3 regions of the Halomonas sp. THAF5a genome follow, and region 1 is predicted to be linked to each of the others. Evidence: predicted binding sites of a transcription regulator. Region 1 holds the regulator's gene; each other region holds the start of a gene.
The links. Region 1 encodes FNR, which switches genes on or off when oxygen is low (the NO sensors DNR and NnrR bind a similar motif). Its sites were predicted from a motif close to TTGATNTANATCAA; they were not measured.
Positions count from the first base shown of each region.

Region 2: a site for FNR is predicted at 3,895-3,908, ahead of ccoM (cytochrome c oxidase subunit CcoM). Genes of this name have one in related genera too.
Region 3: a site for FNR is predicted at 3,082-3,095, ahead of FIU83_RS04485 (TraR/DksA C4-type zinc finger protein). Genes of this name have one in related genera too.

Region 1 is NZ_CP045417.1:658,312-668,040, reverse strand. Features, by position in the region: gene ccoG (cytochrome c oxidase accessory protein CcoG) at 1-542, shown strand, start outside; gene FIU83_RS02990 (FixH family protein) at 542-1,054, shown strand; gene FIU83_RS02985 (heavy metal translocating P-type ATPase) at 1,055-3,535, shown strand; gene ccoS (cbb3-type cytochrome oxidase assembly protein CcoS) at 3,532-3,768, shown strand; gene FIU83_RS02975 (sulfite exporter TauE/SafE family protein) at 3,768-4,466, shown strand; gene hemN (oxygen-independent coproporphyrinogen III oxidase) at 4,562-5,917, shown strand; gene fnr (fumarate/nitrate reduction transcriptional regulator Fnr) at 5,985-6,728, shown strand; gene ttcA (tRNA 2-thiocytidine(32) synthetase TtcA) at 6,871-7,782, opposite strand; gene FIU83_RS02955 (3'-5' exonuclease) at 7,879-8,505, opposite strand; gene FIU83_RS02950 (putative nucleotidyltransferase substrate binding domain-containing protein) at 8,549-9,729, opposite strand, start outside.
Region 2 is NZ_CP045417.1:2,411,284-2,421,012, reverse strand. Features, by position in the region: gene FIU83_RS10925 (MFS transporter) at 1-794, opposite strand, end outside; gene rfaH (transcription/translation regulatory transformer protein RfaH) at 1,000-1,542, shown strand; gene FIU83_RS10915 (peptidylprolyl isomerase) at 1,585-2,091, shown strand; gene FIU83_RS10910 (hypothetical protein) at 2,221-2,538, shown strand; gene FIU83_RS10905 (PqqD family peptide modification chaperone) at 2,535-3,800, shown strand; gene ccoM (cytochrome c oxidase subunit CcoM) at 3,969-4,085, shown strand; gene FIU83_RS10900 (lytic transglycosylase domain-containing protein) at 4,215-4,856, opposite strand; gene FIU83_RS10895 (proline--tRNA ligase) at 4,882-6,591, opposite strand; gene FIU83_RS10890 (N-acetylmuramoyl-L-alanine amidase) at 6,815-7,705, opposite strand; gene FIU83_RS10885 (DUF3307 domain-containing protein) at 7,709-8,464, opposite strand; gene FIU83_RS10880 (hypothetical protein) at 8,461-9,123, opposite strand; gene FIU83_RS10875 (VWA domain-containing protein) at 9,264-9,729, opposite strand, start outside.
Region 3 is NZ_CP045417.1:994,542-1,004,270, forward strand. Features, by position in the region: gene FIU83_RS04465 (TetR family transcriptional regulator) at 1-173, opposite strand, end outside; gene FIU83_RS04470 (succinylglutamate desuccinylase/aspartoacylase family protein) at 348-1,379, shown strand; gene dusA (tRNA dihydrouridine(20/20a) synthase DusA) at 1,479-2,474, opposite strand; gene FIU83_RS04480 (cold-shock protein) at 2,635-2,838, opposite strand; gene FIU83_RS04485 (TraR/DksA C4-type zinc finger protein) at 3,247-3,570, shown strand; gene FIU83_RS04490 (hypothetical protein) at 3,632-4,222, shown strand; gene FIU83_RS04495 (helix-turn-helix domain-containing protein) at 4,227-4,814, opposite strand; gene FIU83_RS04500 (SDR family NAD(P)-dependent oxidoreductase) at 4,918-5,658, opposite strand; gene gltX (glutamate--tRNA ligase) at 5,817-7,298, shown strand; tRNA gene FIU83_RS04510 (tRNA-Ala) at 7,356-7,431, shown strand; tRNA gene FIU83_RS04515 (tRNA-Glu) at 7,469-7,544, shown strand; gene gltA (citrate synthase) at 8,250-9,536, opposite strand.

The sequences.
Region 1 (9,729 bases):
TGCAGTACGAGTGCATCACCTGCGCGGCCTGCATCGACGCCTGCGACAGCGTGATGGACAAGATGGGCTACCCGCGGGGGCTGATCCGCTACACCACCGAGAACGCCCTGGAGGGCAAGCCGACGCATATCCTGCGCCCGCGCCTGCTCGGGTACCTGGCCGCCCTGCTGGTGATGATCGGCGTCTTCGCCTGGGCGGTGGCCGATCGCACGCCGCTGGGCTTCGACGTCGAGCGCGAGCGCACCCAGCTGTTCCAGATGACCCGGGACGGGCGCATCAGCAACGTCTACACGGTGACCGTGCGCAACCTCGACCACCGGCCCCACGACTACCGGCTGTCCGCCTCCGGCCTGCCCGGCCTGACCCTCGACACCCGCGAGATCAGCGTGCCGGCCAGCGAGTCGCGCCAGCTGGTGATCCAGGCCAGCGTGCCCCCCGACGCCATCGACCGGCCCAGCGCCGAGATCATCCTGCGCGTGGAGGCGACGGACGCCGACATCGCCATCGAACGTGACAGCCGATTCCTAGGAGAGACCCGCTGATGAGTGCGGAACCGGAAAGCATCCCCCCCTGGTACAAGCAGTTCTGGCCGTGGTTCCTGATCGGCCTGCTGGCCTCGTCGGTGACCTTCAGCGTCACCTACCTGGTGCTCTCGATCCACTTCTACGACGGCACCGTGGAGCAGGACTACTACCAGGAGGGGCTGGCCATCAACGAGCAGCTGGCCAAGCAGAAGCACGCCAGCCAGCTGGGCCTCGAGGCCGTCATGCGCGCCGACCCGCGCACCGGCGACATCGTCATCGACCTGGCCGGCGAGCGCCGGCCGGCGCGGCTCTATCTCGACCTGATCTTCCCCACCGATAGCAGCCGCGACCGTTCGCTGGTGCTCGAGCACGTGCGCGACGGGCGCTATGTGGCGTCGATCGACCAGGCGCTCGAGTATCGCTGGTACCTGCACCTGCAGCCGGACGAGGGCCGCGACGCCGAGTGGCGCCTGACCGGCGAGGCGACCTTCCCGACGGACGGCGAGATCTCGCTCTCCCCCGGCCTCTAGATGAGCGCGACCGCCACGCCCGCCCCGACGCGCGACGCCCCCGGCTGCTACCACTGCGGCAGCCGGGTGCCCGCCGACGCCCCCTGGTCGATCACCCTGGACGATGAGCCAAAGCCGCTCTGCTGTCCCGGCTGCGAGGCCGTGGCCCACGCCATCGTCGATGGCGGCCTCGAAAGCTACTATCGCTTTCGCACCGAGCTGCCCGAGCGCCCGGACGATCGCCAGGCGGTGCACGCCGAGACCTGGGCGGTGTTCGACGACCCCGGGCTGCAGGCGCGCTTCGTGCATCCCGACGCCGAGGGCGGCGGCGTCCACGCCACCCTCGCCGTGGACGGCATCACCTGCGCCGCCTGCGCCTGGCTGATCGAGCACCGCCTCAACGCCCTGGACGGCATCGAGGCCAGCGCCGTCAACCTCTCCCACCATCGTGTGCGGGTCGGCTGGGACCCCGCGCGGGTGAGCCTGTCGCGGATACTGGCCGAGATGGCCGCCATCGGCTATCCGGCCCAGCCCTACGAGCCCGACGCGGCCCAGAGCCGGCTGCAGCACGAGGAGCGCATGAACGTGCGCCGGCTGATCGTCGCCGCGGTGGCGATGATGCAGGTGCTGATGTTCTCGATCCCGATCTACGTGGCGGACCCCGGCGAGATCAGCGCGGACTTCGACGCCCTCTTCCACTGGCTCTCCTTCGCCCTGGCCACCCCGGTGGTGCTCTTCTCGGCCCAGCCCTTCTTCGCGGGCGCCCTGCGCGACCTTCGGACCCGCACCCTGGGCATGGACGTGCCGGTGTCCCTGGCCATCGGCGGCGCCTACCTGGCCAGCGGCTACGCGGTGATCATCGGCCATGGCGACGTCTACTTCGACTCGGTGGCGATGTTCACCTTCTTCCTGCTCTTCGGGCGCTACATCGAGGTGCGCGCCCGGCGCCGCAGCGGCCACAGCGGCAACGCCCTCGCCGGCGTGCTGCCGCTCTCGGCGATCCGCCTCACCGAGGCGGGCGAGGAGCGTATCCTGCCCTCCAGCGAGCTGGCCGCCGGCGACCGGGTGCTGGTCAAGCCCGGCCACGGCGTGCCGGCCGACGGCATCATCGAGAGCGGCGAATCGAGCCTCGACGAGTCGATGCTCACCGGCGAATACCTGCCGGTGACCCGGCGCGTCGGCGACCGCGTCACCGGCGGCAGCCAGAACATCGAGAGCCCGCTGACGGTGCGCGTCACCCACACCGGGGCCGAGGCCCGGGTCGCCGGCATCGTCGACCTCACCGACCGCGCCTTCGCCAGCCGGCCGCGCATCGCCCAGCTGGCGGCGCGCATGGCCCACCACTTCGTGCTGCAGGTGCTGCTGATCTCCGTCGCCGTGGCCGTCGCCTGGTGGTTCATCGACCCCGAGCGCACCCTCTGGGTCACCCTCTCGGTACTGGTGGTGACCTGCCCCTGCGCCCTGGCGCTGGCCACGCCCACGGCGCTGACCGCCGGCCATGGCCGGCTGCACCGCCGCGGCGTGCTGATCACCCGCGCCGACGCCCTGGAGGCGCTGTCGCAGCTCGACCGGGTGATCTTCGACAAGACCGGCACCCTGACCAGCGGCGAGATGAGCCTGGTGGAGACCCGTCCGCTCGGCGAGGGCCTGGACGAGGCGCGTGCCCGCGCCCTGGCCGCCGCCCTGGAGGCCCACTCCGAGCACCCCATCGCCCGCGCCTTCCGCCCCTTCCGCGAGGCCGGCCTCGCCGCCGACGGGGTGCTCAGCCGCCCCGGCCAGGGCCTGGAGGGCCACATCGACGGGCGCCGCTGGCGGCTCGGCACGCCCGCCTTCGCCGCCCCCGAGGCGAGTCCCGAGACGCCGGGCGAGGGGCAGTGGCTGCTGCTGGCGGAGGCGGGCGCCCCCCGCGCCTGGTTCCGCCTGCACGACCGCCTGCGCGAGGATGCCCGGGAGACCATAGCGGCGCTGGAGGCCCGCGGCCTCGCCGTGGAACTGCTCTCCGGCGACACCGAGTCGGCGGTGGCGGCCATGGCCCGGCGCCTCGGCCTCGCGACCTGGCAGGCGGCGGCCTCCCCGGAGGACAAGCTGGCGCGCCTCCGGTCGCTGCAGGCCGCCGGCGAGCGGGTGGCGATGGTCGGCGACGGCATCAACGACGTGCCGGTGCTGGCCGGGGCCGACGTGGCTATCGCCATGAACGGCGCCACCGACCTCGCCCGCACCCGCGCCGACGCCGTCTTGCTCGGCCCGCGGCTGGGGCGTATCGTCGAGGCCGTCGCGACCAGCCGCGCCACCCGGCGCATCATCCGCCAGAACCTGGCCTGGTCGCTGATCTACAACGTCTCGGCGCTGCCCCTGGCGGCGATGGGCTTCGTGCCCCCCTGGCTCGCCGCCATCGGCATGTCGGCGAGCTCGCTGGTCGTCGTCGGCAACGCCCTGCGCCTGACCCGCGCCGGACCCGAGCGCCCCGCCGGCGCCGACTCCCCCAGGCTGGTGAACGCATGAGCATCCTCTACCTGCTGATCCCCCTCTCGCTGATCCTGCTGGGACTGGCGGTCTGGGCCTTCTTCTGGGCCGTCCGCCACGACCAGTTCGAGGACCTCGAGGGCCCCGCCTACCGCATCCTCTTCGACGAGGACGAGAACGATCGGCCGCGCTCATCGCGCGCCCCGTCCGATGCCGAGCCCGGGGCCGATCCTGGTGCCGACGCGCCTCGTGGCGAGGGCCGCCGCGACTGATGGATCCCACCGGCCTCGACCTTCCCCCGCTGGCGGCGGCCTTCGTCTTCGGCCTGCTCGGTGGCGCCCACTGCATCGGCATGTGCGGCGGCATCATGAGCGCCCTGACCTTCGCCGTGCCGCCCAGCATGAGAAGCCCCGCCCGCCTCTCGGGACTGCTGCTCGGCTACAACCTGGGCCGCATCGGAAGCTACATGGCGGCCGGCGCCCTGGCGGCGGCCCTCGGCACCCTGATTGCCCTGAGCCCCCAGGCGCGCCTGGGGCTCCAGGCACTGGCCGCGGTGATGCTGATCCTGATGGCGCTCTACATCGCCGACTGGTGGAAGGGACTCCTCAGGGTCGAGGCGGTCGGCAGGCGGCTCTGGCATCACCTCGAGCCCGTGGGGCGGCGGCTGATGCCGGTGGTGAGGGTGCCCCAGGCCTTCGCCCTGGGCGCCGTCTGGGGCTGGCTGCCGTGCGGCCTGGTCTACTCGATGCTCGCCTGGAGCCTGGCGATCGCCGACCCCCTGCGGGGCGCGGCCCTGATGGGCGCCTTCGGCCTCGGCACCCTGCCGGCCCTGCTGGCCACCGGCCTCGCCGCGCGCCAGTTCGGCACCCTGATCCGTCACCCGGCGACTCGCACGCTGGCCGCGCTCTCGATCATCGCCTTCGCCCTCTGGCAGCTGTGGACGCTGCTGCCGGGGGCGTCGATGCACTGACCCCGCGCCGATCGCGGCTTCGCTTGACGCAGCTCAACGCGTGGCGACGGGCGCCTCGCTAGCATGAAGGCATGTTTCCCTCCAGAGGGCCGACCATGCCCGCGCCCGCGCCTGCCGCATCCGGTCACGACGTCCCCTTCGCGGCGGCCTCGCCGTCCCCCGCCTATGCCGCCTACCCCACGCCCCGGGCGATGGACGACGGCATCGGCCCGGAGGCCTATCGTCAGGCCCTCGAGCAGAGCAACGCCGCGGCGCGTCCGCTATCGCTCTACGTGCATCTGCCCTTCTGCCAGCACGCCTGCTTTCACTGCACCCGCCGGCCGGTCACCACCGCGGACCGCCGGCTGGCCGAGGCCTACCTCAGCCGCCTCGATCGGGAGATGGTGTTGATCCGCCGCCACCTGGACCCCGGGCGCGAGATCCGCGCCCTGCGGTGGGGCGGCGGCACGCCGACCTTCCTGACACTCGACCAGATGGGCGACCTGATCGACCGGCTGGATGCCCGCTTCCGGCTGGCCGCCGACCGCGACCGGGAGTACCTCATCGAGATCGACCCCCGGGGGGCCGATGTCTTCACCCTGCGCCATCTCGAGGCGCTGGGCTTCAATCGGCTGAGCCTGGAGGTGCTCGATCTGGACCCCGAGGTCCAGCGGGCGATCAACCGCGAGCAGGGGCGCGGCATGACCGAGCAGCTGCTCGACGAGGCGGAGCGGCTGGGCTTCGGCTCCGTGAACCTGAACCTGGTCCTCGGCCTGCCTCGCCAGACCCGCGACGGCTTCATCGCCACCCTCGAGCAGGTCATCGCCATGGCGCCGTCGCGGCTGTCGCTGTTCCACTACCGCCATGCGCCCGAGCGCTTCCCCGGGCAGCGCCAGATCCGGTCCGCGGACCTGCCCGCTCCCCGGGAGGTCCGGGTGATGCTGCAGGCGGCCATCGAGCGGCTCGCCGCCGCGGGCTACGTGCATCTCGGCCACGACCGCTACGTGCGCGGTGGCGACCGCCTGGTCCAGGCGCTGGCGGCCGGGCGCCGGCGCGACGACCTGGTCGGCCTCGGCGTCATGGCGGTCTCGCGGCTGGACGCCCTGCACGTGCGCAACCCGCTGCGCCTCGCGGCGTACGAGGCGGCCCTGGACCGCGGGGAGTTGCCCACCGTCGCCGGCCATCGGCTGAGCCTGGACGACCGGCTGCGCGGCGCCGCCATCGAGCAGCTGACCTGCGATCATCATCTCGACCTGTCGGCCATCGGCGAGGCCTTCGGGCTGGACGCCGAGGCCCACCTCGCCGAGCCGCTGGCACGTCTCGCCGGTGCCGAGCCGCAGGGACTGATCGTGCGCGAGGGGCCTCGGTGGCGCGTGACGCCCAGCGGGCGCCTGATGATCCATCGACTGGCGGCGACCTTCGACGCCTACCTCGACGCCCCATCGCCACAGCCGGAAGCGCCACCCTCCTAAGGGATCCTTTGCCGGTGGGGGACTATCCCCCATAATGAGCAGCGAGCCACCCGTCATGGAGGAGAGCATGCCCGATCCCGCAACCGGCAGGCGCCGCGCCCTGATGAACGAGACGCGCTGCCAGACCTGCAGCCTGAGCTCGCTCTGCCTGCCGCTGGCGCTCGAAGTGCAGGACATGGACCAGTTCGATGCCATCATCCGTCGCCGGCCGCCATTGAAGAAGGGCGAACCCCTGTTCCGCCAGGGCACGCCCTTCACCAGCGTCTTCGCGGTGCGCTCGGGCAGCCTCAAGCAGGTGACCACCGAGGGCAGCGGCGAGGACCAGCTGACCAACTTCTACCTGCCCAGCGAGCTGGTGGGCCTCGACGGCATCGACGAGGAGCGCTACCCGGGGACGGTCGTGGCGCTGGAGACCACCACGGTCTGCGAGATCCCCTTCGATCGCCTCGACCGCCTCTCCGAATCCCTCCCGGAGCTGCGCGGCCAGCTCTACCGCAGCATGAGCAAGGAGATGCGCGACGACCGCCGCATGATGCGCCTGCTGTCACGCAAGACCGCCGACCAGCGCCTGGCGACCTTCTTCGCCAGCCTCTCCGACCGCTTCCGCCGCCGCGGCTACTCGCCCTACAGCTTCCGGCTCTCCATGTCCCGGGCCGACATCGGCAACTACCTGGGGCTCGCGGTGGAGACCGTCAGTCGCATCCTGAGCCGCTTCCAGACCCAGGGGCTGGTGGCCGTCTCCGGCCGCGAGGTCAACATCCTCGACCTGGAGGCTCTGCTCGAGGTCGCAGAGCAGGAGGGCTGTCGCTGACAGCGCCAGGCAGGGTGCTGACTGAACCGCCGCGTATCCGCCATCAACGAAGAAACCCACGGGACTCGACATCCCGTGGGTTTTTCATTGGCTTCCTCGACACCTGCCGCCCGTTACTGAGCCGCCGGGCGCTCGGCGCGACTCACTCGTTGTGCAGGTCGATGCGATCGGCCCGCATCTTGGCCTGCTTCTCCTCCAGCCCGGCGAAGTCGAACAGCTCGCGGTCGGCCAGCTGCGAGGGCGCGACGTTGGTCACCGCCTTGAACATGCTCTCCAGGCGGCCGGGATGCTTGGCCTCCCACTCGGCGAGCATCTCCTTGACCACCTGGCGCTGCAGATTCGGCTGCGAGCCGCACAGGTTGCAGGGAATGATCGGGAAGGCCATGCGCTCGGAGAATTCGGCGATGTCGGCCTCGCGGCAGTAGGCCAGCGGGCGGATGACGATGTTCTTGCCGTCGTCGGAGAGCAGCTTGGGCGGCATCGACTTGAGGCTGCCGCCGAAGAACATGTTGAGGAACAGCGTCTCGAGGATGTCCTCGCGGTGGTGGCCCAGGGCGATCTTGGTGGCCCCGATCTCCTCGGCGTAGCCGTACAGCGAGCCGCGGCGCAGCCGCGAGCAGAGCGCACAGGTGGTCTTGCCTTCCGGGGTCTTCTCCTTGACCACCGAGTAGGTGTCGCGCTCGAGGATGTGGTAGTCCACGCCGAGGCCGTCCAGGTACTCGGGCAGCACGTGCTCGGGGAAGCCGGGCTGCTTCTGGTCGAGGTTCACCGCCACCAGCGAGAAGTTCACCGGCGCGTTGCGCTGCAGGTTCCGGAGAATCTCCAGCATGGTGTAGCTGTCCTTGCCGCCGGAGAGGCACACCATCACCTTGTCGCCCTCGCGGATCATGTCGAAGTCGATGATGGCATTGCCGACCTGGCGCCGCAGGCGCTTCTGCAGCTTGTTGAACTCGCGCCTGGCCTGGGCGTCGGGCGCCTCGGCAGACGGGGTCGACGGCTCGGCCGGGGCGGCCTCATCGGCGGGACGGGGATCGAAGGTCACGGCATCTTGCATGGTCGGGGCGCTGCCAGGGCAATCGGGGAACGGAAAGGGCGCCTATCCTACCACTCTGCCGCGAGACTGGCGACGCGCCCCGCCCGTGCCGCGGAATCAGCCGCAGCGCTCTACCCCGAGCGCATCGCGGGTCAGGCGCAGATGGATCAGCGCCGCGGTCACGGCCTCCCCGAGCGCCGTGTGCCGCCCCATCACCGGCACCCCCATTCGCCTGGCCACCTCCTCGAAGCGCGGCCGGGTGGCGAGCTCGGGGTGCTGGCGACGCAGCCGGCGATAGTAGGCCTGGGCCACGTCGATGCGGGCGTTGGGCAGGTCGAAGCCGAAGCGCGGCCGCAGGTAGCGGTTGAGCAGCGTCAGGTCGTCGTCGAGGCGCCAGCCGATCAGCGGGCGGTTGCCGGCGAAGTCCAGGAACTGCGACAGGGCCTCGTCGATCCCGGCCCCCTCGGCCAGGTCGATGCCGCGCAGGCCGTGCAGGCGGATCGAATCACCACTCAGGCTGGCGGGCGGCGCCAGCCGCAGGTCGAGGGAGTCGCTGGTCAGCACCCGGTCGCCGCGAAGGCGCACCGCCGCCAGCGACAGCAGCTCGGCACGACGCGGGTCGGGACCGGTGGCCACGCAGTCGATGGCGACCAGCTCCTCGCCGGTATAGGGCGCGAAGAGCCAGCCATGATCGCCGCGTGCCTGTCGGCGTCGATCGGCGGCGCGGCGCAGGGCCCTGAGCATCAATAGAACCTCCGTGTGTCGTGGTCGGTGAACGGCGAGCGGGTCAGGAGTACTCGAGGTGGAAGCGATGGGACAGCCGCTGCTTGAACTCCTTGACGATATGCAGGGCCTCGCGGAGCAGGTCTCGCTCGAGGGAGGAGAGCGCCTGCACCACCACCCGGTCGGGCGCCTCGTCCCGGCCCTCGGGCTCGTCGAGGCGGGCCAGCTGCTGGCGAAGCCTCAGCTCGGTGAACAGCGACAGGGCCTCGCCCAGGTCCTCGGCGAAACGCTCCTCCAGGCGGCCGTCGGCGACCAGCGCCTCGAGCCGCTCCAGGGTCGAGGTCGCCGTGATGCGCCGCTCGAGTGCCAGGGTGCGCACGCCGTGGACGATGGGGAAGATGCCGCCCTTCTTGATGTCGACCCCGTGCTGGGGCTTCTTCAGCGACCCGAACAGGGTCAGCGGCGTAGAGAAGCGCAGCGCCGTGCGGGCGAAGTAGGAGAGCAGGATCTCGTCGCGGCTGCAGCGTTCGAAGAGTTCCTCGCGCAGCCGCGCGAGCAGCGCGGCGTTGCCGGCCACCGCGTGGGCGTCGAGCAGGATCGCCAGGCGCATCAGGCTCTCGCCGTCGCGCTTGGCCGCCCACTGGGCGATGCGCCCGCGCCACTGGCTCTCGGTGCCCACCCACTCGGGGTTGGAGACCATGATGTCGCCGGGACAGGGCGGGTAGCCCAGCTCGATCAGCGTCTCGGTGAGGCGCTGCATCTGCGCCGCGCAGTCGGGCCAGTCGAGGTCGTCGGTGAGGATCAGGCCGTTGTCCTGGTCGGTCTTCAGGATCTGCTCGCCACGCCCCTCGCTGCCCATCACCATCAGGCAGCTGTGGTCGTGGTAACGCTCCTCGATCAGAAAGCCCCAGGCCTTGTTCATGATGCGCCCGTTGAGGGCGGCCAAGAGCCCCATGGCGAAGCGCAGCTTGACGCCCTGGGCCATCAGCGCCTTGACCAGCTCCGGGGTGCGGCGGCTGGCGGCGGCCAGCGTCTCCAGGCTGCTGGCCTGCTCCACCTGCAGGCTCACCACGTAGCTGCGGCTGGAGAAGTAGCTGAGCACGTCGGTCAGCTCGACCACGCCACAGGGGCGGCCGTCCTCCATGACCACGACCCGCTCGACCTTGCAGCGGGTCATCTGGACCAGCACCTCGAACAGGTACTGCTGGGGCGTGGCGGTGATCAGGGCGTAGTGCGCCACGTCCT
Region 2 (9,729 bases), 1.8 Mb from region 1:
CAGAGGGCGCGGCGGCGGTGGCGGGTGAAGAAGTCGGTGAAGGGGCAGACGATGGCGCCGATGGTCCAGGCGACCAGGCGGCGCAGCGCCTTGGGGCGCCCCCGCGAGGCGCGCAGGAAGGCGCGCACCCGGGGTTCGTGGATCAGCTGGGTGCCGAGGGAGGCCCGCTCGGGCTCCGGGCGCAGCAGCACCGTGATCGTCCCGACGCCGACCAGCACCGCCATGCTGAGGTAGGCGGCCTCCCAGGAGACCAGCGAGGCCACGTAGAGGGCCCCGGCGCCGGCGGCCAGCAGGCCCCCGCGGTAGCCGATGATATAGGTGGAGGCCATGGCGGCCTGGATATCGTCCGGGGCCGATTCGATGCGAAAGGCGTCGATGGCGATGTCCTGGGTCGCGCTGCCGAAGGCCACCAGCAGCGCCAGGGCGGCCACCAGCGGCAGGTGATCGACCGGGTCGACACCGGAGAGGCCCGCCAGGCCCGCGGCGATCATCGCCTGGGCCAGCAGCATCCAGCCGCGGCGCTGGCCGAAGGTGCGCGTCAGCAGCGGCAGGGCGAGCCGGTCCACCACCGGGGCCCAGAAGAACTTGATCGAGTAGAGCATGCCGATCCAGGCGAAGAAGCCGATGGCCGCCACCTCGACGCCGGTGCTGCGCAGCCACGCCGAGAGCGTGGAGAAGACCAGCAGGAAGGGCAGGCCGGCGGAGAAGCCCAGGAACAGCATGGTGATGACCGGTGCGCGCAGGTAGATCGCCAGGGCGTCCTGCCAGCTGCGACGAACGGGGGAGGGCGGCATGTCGGGCAGGACTCCTTGCGCCAGGGGGTGAAAGGGGGGAGGCGGTCACGCAGCCTCCCACCATCGATGATAAAATCACCAGTCAGTCGCCGGGAAGCGACCCTTCGGCCCATGTCCCCCGAGGGCCTTTGCCCCGGGATGACGTGCGGTGGGATTGTTGCAGAGCACCGGCAGTGATACCAGCTGGAAGCCGATCAGGAGCCATATGAGCGATTCAGAGATTCGTCACGTCGAGGCCGATGATGCCATTCCCCGCTGGTACGTCGTTCAGTGCAAGGGCGGGGAGTCCTTCCGCGCCGCCGAGCACCTGACCAACCAGGGCTACGAGATCTTCCACCCCGTGCTGCAGGTGCAGAAGAAGCGCCGCGGCAAGCTCGAGTGGGTCAGCGAGCCGCTCTTTCCCTACTACCTCTTCATTCGCCTCGATCGCCTGGCCAGCAACTGGCGCCCCCTGCGCTCCACCCGTGGGGTGCTGAAGATCGTCACCTTCGGCCTGGAGATGCCGGTGCCGGTGAGCGACTCGCTGGTCGAGACCCTGCGCACCCACGGCAGCGAGGAGCAGGACGCGACGGCGAACGTCTACTTCCGCGCCGGCGAGGCGGTGGAGATCACCGAGGGGCCCTTCAAGGACCTGCAGGCGGTGTTCTCGAGCCACAAGGGCGAGGAGCGCGCCATCGTGCTGCTCAACCTGCTGCACAAGCAGCAGCGCCTCGAGATGCCCGTCGGCCAGCTGCGCCGCCGCGACTGACCGACGGCCGCGTCGCCCTCTTCCATCGTTCAAGGAGCCTTCATGACCATCGACTCCCACCGCGTCGTGACCCTGCACTATGTGCTCAGCGACCAGGACGGGAGCGTCCTCGACGACTCCCGGGCCCGGGCGAAGCCGCTCGAGTACCTGCACGGCCACGGCAACATCATGGCCGGCCTGGAGCAGGCGCTGGCGGGCCGGCATGCCGGGGCCGAGCTCTCCGTGACCCTGATGCCGGCCGAGGCCTACGGCCTGCGCGACGAGGCGCTGGTGCGCGAGGTGGGGCGTCACGCCTTTCCCGCCCCCGACCTCGCGCCCGGCATGCGCTTCCAGACCCCCGGCGACGACGGCCCGGAGATCGTCACCATCCTCGAGGTGCGCGACGACAACGTGCTGATCGACACCAACCATCCCCTGGCGGGCCACACCCTGCGCTATCGCCTCGAGGTGCTCGAGGTCCGCGACGCCACCCGTGCGGAACTCGCCAAGGGCCACCCGCTGCCGCCGGGCACCGAGCCCGGCGAGGTGGAAGACAAGAAGATGGCCTGAACGTCGGCGGCGTGCGACAACGCTTCCGGCAATTTGCAGCGACTGGGGAAACGTGCCCGGGGCAGGTCCCGCGAGGGACGCCGCGCGGTAGGCTGGACGCCTCGTTCAGCCATACAGGGAAGCCCATCGATGAGCGACCAACCTGCCCCCTGCGCCCGCCGGCGCGCGCTGCTGGCCGCCCTCGGCCTGGTCGGCGTCGCCGCCTACGCCGCGCCGACCCTCTCCACCCTGGGCCAGGCCCAGGCCGGCGACTGGGACGAGGGGCGCTGGCGAATCGTCTACGAGACCCATCCGGAGACCCGGGAGCGGCGCTACGTGGACGACTACCGCGAGCATCGGCGCCACCGCCACCACGCGCATCACCGCCGTCATCGGCACTCGAAGCACAGCCATAGCCATAGCCATAGCCGGTACAGCCACAGCTTCAGCTACCCGAGTCGCTGGTGAGCGCGTTCGGTCCGCCGGCGGGGTGCGTCGAGGCCCTGCGGCCCGCGAGGCTTGAAGCGACGCTGCGACTCGAGGGCGCGCCCGAGCTCGCCGCGGCCCTGCGTGGGGCGATGCCCGGCTGGCCGCTCGACGCCGTGCCGGCCTCGGCCCCTTCGATCCATTCGTCCCCGGACGAGGCGCTGACGGCCTGGCGGACGGCCGACGGTTACGCCCAGGCGGTGCCGGGGCGAACGCGACCCCGCCGGCTGCCCGGCACCGCCACCGCGGCCGCCAGCCTGGTCGCCGATCTGATCGACCGGCTGCTCGAGGCCAGGCCCTCGCAGATCGGCCTTCACTGTGCCGCCGTGGAGATCGACGAGCGACTCGTGCTCTTTCCCGCCACCCACCGAGCGGGAAAGAGCCTGCTCTGCGCCGCCTTCGCCGCCGCCGGCCATCGGGTCTTCGCCGACGACGTGCTGCTGCTGGACGTCGACGGCGAGGGCCGGGCGACGGGCGAGGCGCTGGGCATCGCGCCGCGGCTGCGCCTGCCGTTACCGGCCTCTCTCCCCACCGATCTCGCTGGCTTCATCGCCGCCCACGAGCGCGTCTCGGACCGGCGCTACGGCTACCTGACCCTGGATCGCGACCGTCTCGCCGATCACGGCGAGCGGCGCCCCATCGGCGCCATCGTGCTGCTCGACCGCCTGCCCGGTACGCCCTCCCCGCGCCTGACGCGCCTGTCCCCCGGCGATGGCCTGCTGCAGCTGCTTGGCCAGAGCCTCGCCGGCGCCACCGGGACGCATGACCTAGGGGGTCGAGTCGCGCGGCTGCTGCCGATGATGCGGGGCCTACCGTGCCGGTCGCTTCGCTACGACGATCCGGTGGCGGCCGTCGCGCGGGTGGTGAGCGGTGTGGCCGAGCCACATCGTGACGAGCAGAAGCCGTTGTCGTCCTCTCCGGTGCCGGCCTTCGGGGCACGCGAGAGCACGCCGGCTGTCGGCGATTCGTCGCGAGCCTGGCGGCGGGTGCCGGTCGCGGCGGAGTACCCGCTGGGCGAGGAGCACTTCGTGGTCGACGCCGATGGCGGGGTGCATCGCCTGAGCGCCGTGGCGAGTGGTGTCTGGCGCCTGCTGGGCCTGGCGGCACTGGGCCCGGCCGAGGTGGCGGCGCTGCTGGCCGAGCGCTTCACCGAGGTTGCGCCTGCCCGGCTGCGCGCCGACGCGGCAGGGCTCTTCGATACCCTGGCGGCGGTCGGGCTGATCGAGCGTGCGGTCCCCTCCTGAGGGGACGCGGTCGGTGTCGATGACGCCGACAGCGCCCCGGAAACTGACCTGCGTCAAGTCCTGCCGGACTCCGAGGTCCGGGACGGTGGCAAACTTGATGCAGGTCAGGTTCCCTCCCGCGATGGCGCGATAGAGTGCACTCAACACATCGGGACGGGAGGACACACCATGTACTTGGATGACGCCGTAATCTTCGGGCTTGTTACTGTCGCGATGATGGTCGCTTTCATGGGGGGCTGGATCGCGTTCATCGTCCGTGACCACCATCGCAAGAACAAGCACTGATCCAGCCGCTTCACCAGTCGTCAGGGGAGGGGGGCGCGTCCCCCCACTAGCCGACCCACTTGGGTCGGCTTTTTTTCGTCGGTGTGTTCTGCCGCGCCTGTGCTCGTGCCGCGGCGATGGCGTGCCGACTCAGCGCCCGGCGGTGGCGCGGCCGGTCTCCTGCAGCGACCAGCGGCTAGCCAGGGCGCGCATCACCCGCTCCGGGTACCAGGTCTTGCCGAGGCTGCCGTTGTAGCGCGCCAGCGCCCGGGTCAGGTCGCCGCGCTCCACGGCCAGGTAGTGGGCGAGGATCGTGCAGCCGTAGCGCAGGTTGCGATGGGGATCCTTGAGGTCATCGGCGGGCAGGCCCAGCTCGCGGACCCAGAAGGGCATGATCTGCATGAGTCCCACGGCGCCGGCCGAGGAGACGGCCTCGGCCTGGAAGGCGCTCTCCACCTGGATCACCGCCAGCACCAGCTCCGGGGCCAGCCCGGCCAGGCGCGCCTCCTGGTGGATGCGCCCCAGCAGCGCCCGGCGCCGCGGGGCCTCCGACACGTAGCGGGCAAGCCGTGGCTCCATGGCGTTCAGCCACTGCCGGGCCGCCCAGATCTCGGCGGGCGGCAGCGGCGCGTCGCGCACGGCGTCGAGGGTGTCGCGCAGGCTGGCCGGCTCGGGGGGCAGGGCCCGCACGACGGGGGCGGGCCGGTCGGGGGACAGCGAGGCGGGCAGGGCGGCGAGGAAGTCCCGGTCGCCCTGGCCCAGGGCCGTCATGGCGGGCAGCAGGAGGGCCACCGCCAGGGCGGCGGCCCGACGGGCCTCAGATCGCGACCTTCTCGCGCAGGAAGTCGATGATCTCACCGGCCGGTACCATGGTGGCGTCACTGTCACGGCGTCCCTTGTATTCGAGCTCTTCCTTGTCGAGGCCCCGGTCGCCGACGACCAGGCGATGGGGTATGCCCATCAGCTCGTGGTCGGCGAAGCGCACGCCCGGGCGCAGGTCGCGATCATCCAGCAGCACCTCGAGGCCGGCGGCGGTAAGCGCCTGGTAGAGTCGCTCGGACTCCTCGCGCACCCGCTGGGACTTGTGGGCGTTCATCGGCACCATGGCGACGTGGAAGGGGGCGATGGCGTCGGGCCAGATGATCCCCGCCTCGTCGTGGTTCTGCTCGATGGCGGCGGCCACGACCCGGGTCACACCGATACCATAGCAGCCCATCCAGGGATGCACGGCGCGACCTTCGTCGCCCAGCACGGTGGCGTTCATCGCCTCGGAGTACTTCTTGCCGAGCTGGAAGACATGGCCGACCTCGATGCCGCGCTTGATGGCGAGCGTCCCCTGGCCGTCCGGCGAGGGGTCGCCCTCCACGACGTTGCGCAGGTCGGCGACCCTGGGCAGCGCCACGTCGCGCTCCCAGTTGATGCCGAAGTAGTGCTGGCCGTCGACGTTGGCGCCGGCGCCGAAGTCGCTCATCAGCGCCACGCTGCGGTCGATGATGAGCGGCATCTCGAGGCCCACCGGGCCGAGCGAGCCGGGGCCCGCGCCCACCGCGGCGCGGATCTCCTCCTCGCTGGCCATGGTCAGCGGGGCGGCCACCTCGGCGAGGTTCTCGGCCTTGACCTCGTTGAGCTCATGATCGCCGCGCACCAGCAGGGCGACCAGGCCGCCCTCGGCGCCGTGCACCATCAGGGTCTTGATGGTCTTCTCGATGGGCAGACCGTGGTGCTCGACCAGGGCGGCGATGGTCCTGGCGTCGGGGGTGTCGACCAGGCGCAGTTCCTCGCTCGGGGCGGCGCGCTCGCCCTGGGGCGCCAGCGCCTCGGCCTTCTCCATGTTGGCGGCGTAATCCGAGCCGGTGGAGAAGACGATGTCGTCCTCGCCGGAGTCGGCCAGCACGTGGAACTCGTGGGAGCCGGTGCCGCCGATGGCGCCGTTGTCGGCGATCACCGGGCGGAAGTCGAGCCCCAGGCGGGTGAAGATGCGCACGTAGGCGTCGTACATCGCCTGGTAGGTCTCCTTCAGGGAGGCCTCATCGATATGGAAGGAGTAGGCGTCCTTCATGATGAACTCCCGGGAGCGCATCACCCCGAAGCGCGGCCGGATCTCGTCGCGGAACTTGGTCTGGATCTGGTAGAAGTTGGCCGGCAGCTGCTTGTAGCTGGCGATCTCCTTGCGCACCAGGTCGGTGATCACCTCCTCGTGGGTCGGGCCGACGCAGTAGTCGCGCTCGTGGCGATCCTTGAGGCGCAAGAGCTCCGGGCCGTACTGCTCCCAGCGGCCGGACTCCTGCCACAGCTCGGCCGGCTGCACGGCGGGCATCAGCACCTCCTGGGCGCCGGCGCGATCCATCTCCTCGCGGACGATGCGCTCGACCTTGCGCAGGGTGCGCAGGCCCATCGGCAGCCAGGTGTAGAGGCCGGAGGTGAGGCGACGGATCATCCCGGCGCGCAGCATCAGCTGGTGGCTGACGACTTCGGCGTCGGCAGGCGTTTCCTTGAGGGTGGCGATCAACAGTTGACTGGCGCGCATGGGTCCGGGGTTTCCTCGAGCGGGGCTTGTGCAGAAGCGGATGCGGCGCCGCGCGGCGCGGCGGCAATGACCCCGCATTGTACGGCCAAGCCCGGTTGGCGGCAAAAGTCCGGCGGGCGTTGCTTATCCAGGTCGGTCACAGGGCGCCGACAATGCGCGGCCCTGTGCCTAGGGCGACAGCGTCTGGCGGCGCCTGGCGGCGGTGTCACCCCGGCCTCCCCGCTTACAGGGGTCCCGGCGAGGCGAGTGCGGGATCGGACAGCGCCTCGGGCCGGTAGCGCGCGAGCAGCGCCCACAGGATCGCTGCGGTCTCGGCATCGGCCAGGCCGCGGTAGTCCGCGGGGCGAAAGCGCATCTGGAAGGCGCGCAGCACCGCACGGGTGGGCGGGTCGGCCTCGCCGGTGACGGCCAGCCCGTAGCCCCAGGCCGCCAAGGCCCGCTGCAGGTTGGCAAGCGACGGTGGGGCGACGGCGAAGCGGGCGCGCCAGCGGGCCACCGTGGCGTGCCTGGGCCAGGGGCCGATTCCGGCCTCGTGCAGGCGTTGCCAGGGGAAGGCCGGGCCGGGGTCGATCTTGCGCGAGGGGGCGATGTCGGAATGGGCCACCACGTTCGTCGGCGCGATGCCGTGGCGGGCGATGAGGTCGCCTGCCAGGGCGATCAGGGTATCGAACTGGGCGTCCGGATAGGGTGCCCAGGCGATCTCGCTCGCCTCATCGGCGGCCAGCAGGCGCTCGACCTCGGCCGCCGAAAGATCCGGCCCGGCGTTGACGATCTCGAGGCCGATCGAGGTGGCGTTGATATCCGCGCTGCCCCGCCAGCGGCTGGCGCCGGCGTGCCAGGCGCGCCGCGTCTCCTCCACCAGCTGGTAGACCCGCCCCTCGGGGCCGCGGGGCAGCACGTAGTGGCTGCTGACCCGTGGGCCGGTCAGGGCGGTCAGCGCCTCGGCCTCGTCGCCGTCGGTATAGTGCAGCACCAGATGGCGCACCCGGCTGTTGTGGGAGGGGCTTTCATGGGTGTGGTCGACCGTGTAGCCCGCCCGGCGCTCCAGCGTCCCGGGGCCGGCGCAGGCGCCGAGCACCAGCGGCAGGAGCAGCAGCAACAGGCGGCGGTGCACGGCTCAGCCCCCCGTTGGCAACAAACGCACCAGCATGCCGAGCACCAGGGTCGTCGAGACGCTGAGCAGGGTGCCGAGCAGCACGTACTCGGTGAGCTTGCGATCGCGGGTCTCGCGCAGGTCGCCGAAGCGCAGCACCGACTTGGCGGCCAGCAGGAACCCCACCGCGGTGAGCTGGTCCAGCAGCACCAGGGTCAGCACCAGGAGCCGCTCCAGCACGCCGATGCGCGCCCCGGCACTGGCCAGGGTGCCGGTGTCCTCGAGCTCGGCGCTCCAGCGCCGCATGACCAGGGCGATGGCGATCGACAGCGGCCGCGTCACCAGCAGATAGGCGGTGGCCACCCCCAGCACCCTGGGCGTTGCCAGCCAGTCGCCCAGCGCCGCCAGCGGGGCGAGGCTCGCGAGCCAGACTAGCCACAGGCCCACGAGCACCAGCAGGTGGCCGGCCTGGTCGAGCAGGAAGGCGCGCAGCTCGCCGGCCGGCCTCAGGGACTTGGCCAGGTCGATCGCCCAGTGGCTGGCGCCCACCGCGAGCGCGCCGTAAAGCGCGGCCGTCGGCCCCCGGGAGGTGGCGTCGCCGGCCAGCAGCAGCACGCCGCCGGCGAGGGCCCCGTGCAGCAGGGCATGCAGCAGCAGGCGCGGCGAGCGCTGGTGCAGGCGCTGGCGCTCCTCCACCCAGCGCCTGGTCTGCAGGAGGAAGTCGCCGACCAGGTGGGCCAGCACCAGCGCCATGAGCAGCGAGAGGGCCGTGGCGTTCATGGTGTCGGCTCCGCGGTCGACGGCGCCCGGTCGTCGAGGCGCTCGCGAAGGTAGGCGAGGGTGTCGGCGAGCAGGGGCCAGCGGGCGGCCTTCAGGCGCTTGTGCACGCTGGGCTGGGAGATGCCCAGCCGGTCGGCGAGGGCCTGCTGCGAGGGTGGCCGAGTGGCGTCTTCGCCCAGGCAAAGGGCGACGACCTCGGCGGAATAGGGCGACCATCCACCGAGCAGGTCGTCGAGGAAGCGCACCAGCAGGTCGAGCGCCGGGTCCTCGGGTTCGTCCAGCAGGACCAGGGCCAGGTGGTCGACGCCGCCCGCGAGCGCGTCCAGGCGGCGTCCCGAGGCGATGAAGGTCTCGCCGTCGGCCTCGCGGCCCCCGAGCTCCCCCGGCCCGACCGCCACGGCGATACGCGCATCCCAGCGCTGGCGGGGATCGGAGTGCTCGATCAGCGCCGCGCGCAGGACCACCGCGGCCTTCATGGCCGCCGCGGCATGGGGCAGGGCGAGCTGGAAGCCGTCGCCGCGGAAGCGCTCGCCGCGGCCGCCATGGCGGGAAGCGAGCCCCGCCAGGGCCGCCTCCAGCCGCCGATAGAGGCGCGGCCGGTCGCCGACCTTGCGGGAATCGATCACGTCACCGGTGAGCACGGCAATGCGTCCTGGCATGACACTCCTCCTCGGGGCATTCCCCCAGCATAGCCGTAGAGGCCTATCCGGCAAACTAATAGCCTTTGTAGGCTATATAAAGACCATATAGCCCTAAAAGGTTATAGGTAGCGGGGTAAGGCCGGGGCGAACGATGGCGGCTACCGCGCCAGCTCGCGCATGGCGTCCTCCAGCCCCGCCAGCGTCATGGGGTACATGCGATCGGCGATCAGCTCGCGGATCAGCCGGGTGGAGGGCGTCATCTCCCAGGCGCGGGGCGGCAGCGGGTTGAGCCAGACGAGGTGCGGGAAGGCCTCGACCAGGCGCCGGAGCCAGACGGCGCCCGCCTCGTCGTTCATGTGCTCGACGCTGCCCCAGGGGTGGGTCACTTCGTATGGCGACATGGCGGCATCGCCGACCATCACCACCTGGTAGTCGCCGCCGTAGGTGTGCAGCACCTCCATGGTCGGGATGCGCTCGCTGCGCCGGGAGTTGTCGCGCCACAGCCCCTCGTAGGGGCAGTTGTGGAAGTAGTAGGCCTCGAGGTGCTTGAATTCCGAGCGCGCCGCCGAGAAGAGCTCCTCGCAGGTGCGCACGTGGTCGTCCATGGAGCCGCCCACATCGAGC
Region 3 (9,729 bases), 340 kb from region 1:
AGGTCGGCCTTGTTCTTGAAGTGCCAGTAGACCGCGCCGCGGGTCAGGCCGGCGTGACGGGCGATCTGTTCGAGCGAGGTGCGAGCGACGCCATTGTCGAAGAAGACCTCCTCGGCGGCGTCGAGCAGTGCCTCGCGGGTGGCTTCGGCTTCGGCCTTGGTGCGTCTGGCCATGGCGGGGCTCTCAACATGTCACGGTTTTGCATATTCTACCCGAGTGGTCCGTTTTTTACATTCATCCATGTATGGATATGTAAGCGGTGGGCGGTGCGCCGGGCTCGTCTTCCACGGATCAGGCGCGTATAAGAAACGTCTGAAAACACCGTTTCGTGATGCAAGGAGCGCCGCATGGCCCGTTCCCCCTTCGAGATCGCCGGCACCAGGGTGGCGCCGGGATCGCGCACCCAGATCGACGTGCCCGTGGCACGCCTCTATACCCATGCGCCGCTCTACATCCCCCTGGAGGTGGTGCACGGCCGGCAGTTGGGGCCGGTGCTGCTGGTCTGCGGCGGCATCCACGGCGACGAGATCAACGGCGTGGAGATCGTGCGCCGCCTGCTGCGCTCCAAGCAGCTGCAGGGGCTGCGCGGCACGCTGATCGGCGTGCCCATCGTCAATGTCTTCGGCTTCGTGCAGCACAGCCGCTACCTGCCGGATCGGCGCGACCTCAATCGCTGCTTTCCGGGCAGCGAATCGGGCTCGCTGGGTGGCCGGGTGGCGGCGCTGTTTCGCGAACAGATCGTCGATCAGGCCAGCCACATCATCGACCTGCACACCGGGGCGATCCATCGGACCAACCTGCCCCAGATCCGGGCCCAGCTGGTTCCCGGCGGCGAGACCGAGCGCATGGCCAACGCCTTCGGCGCGCCGGTGATCCTCAACGCCGACCTGCGCGAGGGCAGCCTGCGCCACTACGCGCAGCACCGCGGGATTCCAGTGCTGACCTACGAGGCGGGGGAGGCGCTGCGCTTCGATCAGTGGGCGATCACGCCGGGGGTACGGGGCGTGCTGCGCGTGATGCGCCGGCTCGGCATGCTGACCGGCGAGCATCGAAGGCGTCCGGTGCCGGCCGCCGAGGTGGCCAACGGCTCGAGCTGGGCGCGGGCCCCCATCGACGGCATCCTGCGCCCGCAGGTGCGTCTCGGGGCTCGGGTGGCCCGCGGCGAGCTGCTGGGGCGGGTGGCCGATCCCTTCGGCAACGCCGAGGGCGAGGTGCGGGCGGTGGCGGACGGCATCGTCATCGGCATGAGTCGTCTGCCGCTGGCCAACGAGGGGGAGGCGCTCTTCCATATCGCCCGCTTCGATGCCATCGAGGAGGCCGAGAGCGCCATCGAGGACTTCCAGTCGAGCCTCGAGCCGCCCCCCGACGCCCTCTACTGAGCCGCCGGGCCGCTGCGCTCCCATATCGAGCGCCCCCATGCGACGACGGCGCCGATCGCTCGGCGCCGTCGTCGTGTCCCGCGAAGCCCGCCGTCGGGGCTAGGCCACCTCGGCCGGCTCGCGCTCGGCGACCAGGCCCAGGGCATCGTCGAAGACCTGCAGGCCCGCGCCCTCGCGATGGGCATGCTCGGAGAGGTGACGGCGGAACTTGCGCCCGCCCGGCTGGCCCTGGAAGAGGCCCAGCAGGTGGCGGGTCACATGATTGAGCTTGGCGCCCTCCTCCAGGCGGCGGGCGATGTAGGGGCGCAGCGCGCGGGCCGCGGCGTGGCGGCTCTCGGCCGGGCCGGTCTCGCCGTAGAGGGCGGCGTCTACGCCGGCCAGCAGCCAGGGGTTCTGGTAGGCCTCGCGGCCGACCATCACGCTGTCGACGTGGTCGAGCTGCGCGCGGCACTCGTCCAGGGTCTTGATGCCGCCGTTGATGCCGATGTGAAGCTCCGGGCGACTCGCCTTGAGGCGGTGCACCCGCGGGTAGTTGAGCGGCGGCACGTCGCGGTTCTCCTTGGGGGAGAGCCCCTCGAGCCAGGCCTTGCGGGCGTGCACGATGAAGGTGTCGCAGCCGCCGTCGGCCACCGTGGCGATGAAGCGCGAGAGGTCGGCGTCCTCGTCCTGGTCGTCGATGCCGATCCGGCACTTCACGGTGACCGGGATCGACACCGCGTCCTGCATGGCGCGCACGGCGGCGGCGACCCTCTCCGGGTGGCCCATCAGGCAGGCGCCGATCAGGTTGTTCTGCACCCGGTCGCTCGGGCAGCCGACGTTGAGGTTGACCTCGTCATAGCCCCATTCCTCGGCGATGGCCGCGCACTCGGCGAGCTCACGGGCGTCGCTGCCGCCGAGCTGAAGGGCGAGGGGATGCTCGACCTCGTCATAACCGAGGAAGCGCTCCCGCGGGCTGCCATGCAGGATGGCGCCGGTGGTCACCATCTCGGTGTAGAGCAGGGCGCGGCGCGTCAGGGTTCGGGCGAACGCGCGGTAGTCGTGGGTCGTCCAGTCCATCATCGGGGCCACGGAGAAGGTGCGGTCGAGCGCTTGCATCGGCATCACGGGGTGTCGGTCGGAAGGGCGCCTAGTCTACCAGCCCTGGTCACTTTCTGCCCAATCCTGCCCCACTCAGGCACCCAGATACAGCAAGGCCCGCATCAGCGGGCCTTGGTGCTCGATGCCTTGCGGCTCGAGAGGGCTGTCCGATCGGTGATCAGACGGCTTCGACGTTGGACGCCTGCAGGCCTTTCTTGCCCTGGACGACGTCGAAGGAGACCTGCTGGCCGTCCTGCAGGGATTTGAAGCCCTCGGCCTTGATCTCGGAGAAGTGCACGAAGAGGTCATCGCCGCCGTCGGCCGGGGTGATGAAGCCGAAGCCTTTTGCGTCGTTGAACCACTTGACGGTGCCAGTAGCCATGTCATGACTCCTTTCTTTGGCGCGCTGCGCCGGATACGAAATTACCGGGTGTAGCCCCGAATGCTAGTGGGTAAAACAAGGGGATATAACCAGACAACCGAAAGGATTCGACTACTACTGACAATATGCATCTTGCTAACCAACTGGCGCACACGGTGGCATGACGAGCGCCCGGCGTCAACACCCTGGCGGTGCGCGACGCCATCGCTGGGTCGCGGGCTCGGCCCGGCGACTCGTCGAGGCGTGATCCGGATCAGCGCACCGGACGGGAAAGCCCTGCTATAAAGAAGGACGATGAAGGAAGGGCTATTCAGCCAGGCCTGTTGGGCAGGGGCCTGGAGGATGAACGCCGGGCGAGGCCGGCCGCCGAGGTCGGTGTGCCCACGATGCGACGAAAGGAGAGCCGTCATGGCGGATCGCAAGCAGGAACTCGAGGCGCTGCGCGAGGAGCTGGTCGCGCGGCTCGATCGCTACCAGGCCCACAGGGAGCAGAAGGGCGCTCCGCTGGACAAGGACACCGAGGACGCGTCGACCGAGACCGTCAACGACGAGGTCATCCAGGCCCTGCAGCAGGAGGCCGAGGACGAGCTTCGCCAGGTGCTCCATGCGCTGAAGCGCCTCGCGGCGGGGGAGGGCGACGCCTGTGAGCAGTGCGGCGAGCCCATCGGCGACGCGCGCCTGCGGGCGCTGCCCTACACGACGCACTGCCGCCGCTGTGCGGAGCGCTTGTGAGCCTTCCGGCCCTGGCCAGGAGTGGTAGTCTGGTCGCTCATCGACGAGGCGGGAGGCGTGCATGACAGCGTGGTGTCGAGGGATCGGGGCAGGCGTGGTGCTGATCTGGCTGGCGGGCTGCGGTGGCAGCGAGGAAGAGGTGAGTGGCGCGCCGGACGACCCGGCGCCGGTAGCCGAGACGACGCAGGCGCCCTCGGCGCCCGCCCCGACCGAGAAGGTCGCCCCCTTCGAGGAGCCGGTGACGATCGATGTCTCGTCGCGTCTGGGCAGCGACCGGCGCCTGACGGTCGATGGCGAGACCAACCTGCCCCCCGAGACTCGCCTGCAGGTGCTGGTGGAGCGCGAACTCAGCGGCGTGCGCTGGCGGGCGCGGGTGTCGGTGGCCGAGGGCGGCTTCGTGGCCGGGCCCTTCGGCCCCGGCAGCGGCCTGCCCGACGGTGACTACCTGGTAGTGGTGGAGGTGCAAGAGGGCAGTGTGCAGCCGGCCGCCGTGCGCGCCCGGCTGGGCGAGGAGAACGAGCACCTTCGGGGACCGCTGGTCGAGCAGTCGCGTCACGGCCTGGGCCAGGTGGCTCGCTACGCCAAGCGCTTCCTGGTGGGCGACGAGACGCGCCGCACTCGGGATCGTGTCGAGGTCATGGAGATCGAGTAGCGCCTCAGAGCGGCTGGGCGCGCCAGTGGGCCACCAGCTTGCCGATCAGCCGGCAGCTGGGCGCGTACGGGATGAGTTCGTCGCTGTCCTGGCGCTGGAAGATCAGCTCTCCGGTGGGCCCCTGGGTGACTCGCCGGATCGCCAGCTCGCCGTCGTTCTCGATGAGGTAGAGGCCGGGCTGGCGGAAGATGTCGCTGGTCGCGATGGCCACCAGGTCGCCCTCCACCAGGAAGTCGAAGTGCTCGCCCGGTGCCGGGGTCACCAGGTGGCAGTCGCCGTCCCAGCGCTGCCCGGGCACCATCTCGATCGGCAGCTCGATGACGCGCTGCTTGCCGTCCTGCCAGGGCAGCGGGAGCTGGCGGCGCAGGTAGAGGGGCGAGGCGCTGGGCCCCTCGTCCTCGAGCAGCCGCGACAGCGGGCAGTTGAGCGCCTGGGCCAGGGCCACCAGGCGCTCATGGCCGATCTGCTTGATGGCACCCGATTCCCAGTAGGAGATCGTGACGTCTGACACCCCGACCCTGCGTGCCAGGGCCGCCTTGTTGAGCTTGGCCTCCAGCCGTAGTGTCTTGATGCGCGGGCCGAGTGTTTCCATTACGTCATCCTGTGGTCAAAAAGCGTCATGTGGATCTTCCGGGCTCGGGTTTTGCCGAGCAACGAGGGTAATCAACGGTAATTCTGCCCTAATCCCCGCGGCGTCACCATGCCACCCGCTCGCCGGCCCAGTCGAGGAAGATGCCGCTCTCCTCGGGCGTGCAGGCATCGAGTACCTCCAGCAGCCGCTCGGCCACGAAGGCCGGGGTGAACAGCTTGCCGTCGGGCACCCGGGCCTGAAAGGGCGCCGAGAGCGGGGTATCCGTGGTGCCGGGGTGCAGGCAGGCGATCGCGGCCTGGGGATTGAGGCGGCGCATCTCCACGGCGGCAGTCTTCATCAGCATGTTATGGGCGGCCTTGCTGGCCCGGTAGGCGTACCAGCCGCCGAGCCGGTTGTCGCCGATGGAGCCGACGCGCGCCGAGAGGCTGGCGAACAGCGCCGGGTGGCGCCCCTTGAGGCTTGGCTGCAGGGCCTTGAGCAGCAGCGCCGGGGTGATGGCGTTGACGTGGTAGAGCCGGGCCATGGCCCCGGCGTCCAGGTCGTCGAGCTTCTTCTCCGGGCCGATGCCGAGCTGCTCGTCGTGCAGCATGCCGATGGCATTGAACACCAGGTGCACGGGGGTGGCGCCCAGGGCGTCGGCGAGGGCCTCGCCACCCTCCTCGGTGGTGAGGTCCAGGGCCAGGGCATCGACCCGTGGATCCGGGTGCGGGTGACCGCCGCGGCTGACGGCGATCACCCGACCGGGGCGGTCGCTGTCGAGCAGGGCCTCCACCACGGCGCTGCCGATGCCGCCGGAGGCGCCGGTGACCAGGGCGGTGAAGTCGTCGGGGAGTCGCGTGAGCATGGCATTCCTTGTTCACCGGGGAGCGGGTTCTGCGTGGACCGCATCGCCGGGGAATGATTCCCGGCCACGGCTGCCCGGCGCTGGTCAGGTGCGTATAATGCGGCCATTCGCCCGCCAAGCCAGGGCGGCCTCCCTCCATCGACAGGACCTAGGACGACATGACCGTACGCACTCGCATCGCGCCGTCACCCACCGGCGATCCCCACGTGGGCACCGCCTATATCGCCCTGTTCAACCTCTGTTTCGCTCGCCAGCACGGCGGCCAGTTCATCCTGCGCATCGAGGACACCGACCGCGCGCGCTCCACGCCCGAGTCCGAGCAGATGATCCTCGACTCCCTGAGCTGGCTGGGGCTCGAGTGGGACGAGGGGCCCGACGTCGGTGGTCCCCACGGGCCCTATCGCCAGAGCGAGCGCGGCGATATCTATGGCGAGTACGCCCGCCAGCTGATCGCCTCCGGCCACGCCTTCAAGTGCTACCGGACCACCGAGGAGCTCGACGAGCTGCGCGAGGCGCGCAAGGCGGCCGGCATGCACCTGGCCCTGAAGCCCGCCGACCTGGCGCTGCCCGCCGAGGAGCAGGCCCGTCGCGAGCGGGAGGGCTGGCCCTACGTGGTACGCATGACCGTGCCGGCCAGCGGTACCTGCGTGGTCGAGGACATGCTGCGCGGGGTGATCGAGGTGGACTGGGCCCAGGTGGATGCCCAGGTGCTGCTCAAGTCCGACGGCATGCCGACCTATCACCTGGCCAATGTGGTCGACGATCACCTGATGGGCATCACCCACGTGCTGCGCGGCGAGGAATGGATCAACTCGGCGCCCAAGCATCAGCTGCTCTACGAGTACTTCGGCTGGCAGATGCCCGTGCTCTGCCACATGCCGCTGCTGCGCAACCCCGACAAGTCGAAGCTCTCCAAGCGCAAGAACCCGACCTCCATCAACTACTACCGGCGCATGGGCTTCCTGCCCCAGGCCGTGACCAACTATCTCGGCCGCATGGGCTGGTCGATGCCCGACGAGCGCGAGAAGTTCAGCCTCGACGAGATGATGGCCCACTTCGATATCCAGCGGGTCTCGCTGGGCGGGCCGGTGTTCGACCTCGACAAGCTGACCTGGCTCAACGGCGTCTACATCCGCGAGGACCTCGACGATGCGGCGCTGCTCAAGGCGCTGATGGAGTGGGCCTTCAACGAGGAGTACGTCGGTCAGATCCTGCCCCAGGTGCGCCCCCGGGTGGAGACGCTTTCCCAGGTGATGCCGCTGGCCGGCCACTTCTTCTCCGGCCTGCCGGCCATCACGGAGGAGGACTTCGATGCGGTGAAGCTGTCCCGCGAGGAGCTGCTGAAGCTGCTGCAGTTCCTGGTCTGGCGCTTCGAGCTCGTGCCGGCCTGGCACAAGGAGGCCCTGCTCGGCGAGGTCAAGGCGCTGGCCGCCCACTTCGAGCTGAAGATGAAGGCCTTCCTGGCACCGGTGTTCATCGCCGTGACGGGCTCCTCTTCGAGCACCTCGGTGATGGACGCCATGGCGATCCTGGGCTCCGATGTCACCCGGGCACGGCTGCGCCACGCCATCGAGGTGCTGGGCGGCGTCTCCAAGAAGCAGGCCAAGCGCTTCGAGAAGGAATTTCGCGAGCTCGCGTGATTTCCTGTTGACGAAGGCGGGGCTTATCAGTAACATACGCCCCGTCTTCGAGAGAACGGGGCCTTAGCTCAGCTGGGAGAGCGCGACACTGGCAGTGTCGAGGTCAGCGGTTCGATCCCGCTAGGCTCCACCATCGCTCCGATGGTAGTCGTCTCTTCGCAAGACGTTGCGTCCCATTCGTCTAGTGGTCCAGGACACCGCCCTTTCACGGCGGTAACAGGGGTTCGAACCCCCTATGGGACGCCACTTCCAATTCTTTCCCCTCATACTTTCTTCTGACCAGCCGGCCCTCAAGCCAGCCTGGCCGTTTTCGCCTCGTTGTTCCCTCCGGTGGCCTGCCGGCGGCGAATCGTGCCAACTTTGACGTGAATTTTCCTTGACTTGTCCACGTGTGCTGCTTAGTGCGGCGGGGCTGTGCATAGTCGCGGCGCCCAGCCCCCTGGTTGCCGACTTTCTTATATAACCCTTTTATTTCAATGACTTACGATAGGTTAAAAAATAACCAATCTAAGGCGGTGCCGCTATTCATGGCGGTTCAGAGGCCTTTTCGAGAGGTTGTGAACAGGGTTATCCACAGAATGTGTGGAAAACGGGCGACGCCCCCGGCGTGGGCGTGTCGCGGGGTAAGTCAACCTGAAATGATGAGAATTCTAGTTCTCTGGTATCGGGGCGACGGATGGTCCGCCGGACCGTCCGGCGAGCCACGCATACCGAGGGGTGTCGCTGCCGGTGTCGAGGGCGAGGGGCGTGCGCCCCTCTCGCGGGACGACTCGCGAGGCGCTGGCTCTCGAGGCGCTTGCTCCAGGGGTGCCGGCTATCGTGGCGCTGGGCCGTGCCGTGGGTGTCCGTTTCCGCCTCGAGCGCTGAGCGCCCGTCACGGGCGTTTCGGCGGGCATGAAAAAGGCCGCCCCTCGGGGCGGCCCTTGCGGTACCGGCGGTCGCGCTCTCGGCTCAGCTGGCCGGATAGTCGCGCTGGTCGTGGCCGGTGTAGAGCTGGCGCGGGCGACCGATCTTGTAGCTGTCGCTGAGCATCTCGTGCCAGTGGGAGATCCAGCCGATGGTGCGGGAGACGGCGAAGATCACGGTGAACATGTTCTTCGGAATGCCCATGGCCTTGAGGATGATGCCGGAGTAGAAGTCGACGTTCGGGTAGAGCTTGCGCTCGATGAAGTACTCGTCTTCCAGGGCGATCTGCTCCAGGCGCTTGGCGATCTTCAGCTGCGGGTCGTCGGCGAGGCCCAGCTCGGCCAGCACCTCGTCGCAGGTCTCCTTCATCACCTTGGCGCGCGGGTCGAAGTTGCGGTAGACGCGGTGACCGAAGCCCATCAGCTTGAAGGGGTCATCCTTGTCCTTCGCCTTGTCGATGAAGCGCTGGATGTTTTCCTCGGAGTCGTCACCGATCTCGTCGAGCATGTTCAGCACCGCCTCGTTGGCGCCGCCGTGCGCCGGGCCCCAGAGCGCGGCGATGCCGGCGCTGATGCAGGCGAAGGGGTTCGCGCCGGTGGAGCCGGCCAGGCGCACCGTGGAGGTGGAGGCGTTCTGCTCGTGGTCGGCATGGAGCATGAAGATGCGGTCCATGGCCTTGGCGTAGACCGGATTGATCTGGTAGTCCTCGCACGGGTTGCTGAACATCATGTAGAGGAAGTTCTCTGCATAGTTCAGGTCGTTGCGGGGATAGTTGAACGGCTGGCCGACGTTGTACTTGTGAGACATCGCCGCCAGGGTCGGCATCTTGGCGATCAGTCGCACGGCGCTGATCTCGCGGTCTTCCTGCTTGGTGATGTCCAGGTGGTCGTGATAGAAGGCGGCCAGGCCACCGACCACACCACACAGGATCGACATCGGGTGGGCGTCGCGGCGGAAGCCCTTGAAGAAGTTGTTGATCTGGTCGTGGACCATGGTGTGGTTGGTCACGCGCGACTTGAAGTCTTCGTACTGCGCGTCGTTCGGCAGCTCGCCGAACAGCAGCAGATAGCAGGTCTCGACGAAGTTGGAGTGCTTGGCCAGCTGGTCGATCGGATAGCCGCGGTGCAGCAGTACGCCCTTGCCGCCATCGATGTAGGTGATCGCCGACTGGCAGGAAGAGGTGGCCATGAAACCGGGGTCATAGGTGAAGAGGCCTTGGGCGCCGAGGCCGCGGACGTCGATGACGTCGGGGCCCAGGGAGCCGGAGTAGATCGGCAGGTCAATCGGATTCTCCAGGCCGTCTACCGTCAATGTCGCTTTCCTGTCAGCCATAACTGGCCTCCTCTCGAGTTCATGGGGACGTTTTTGCTTTGTTTCGCTGCAGGTGCCGGCGAAAAGGTTCGCCCACTATAGAAGCGTCTTCGAGATTGTCAATTCCACCATTGGGCGCCGATGGCTGTACAATGCGCAGTGTTTTGGTATGGTCTTGTATAATAAATGGTGCCTTGCACCATCGCCGAGCGCG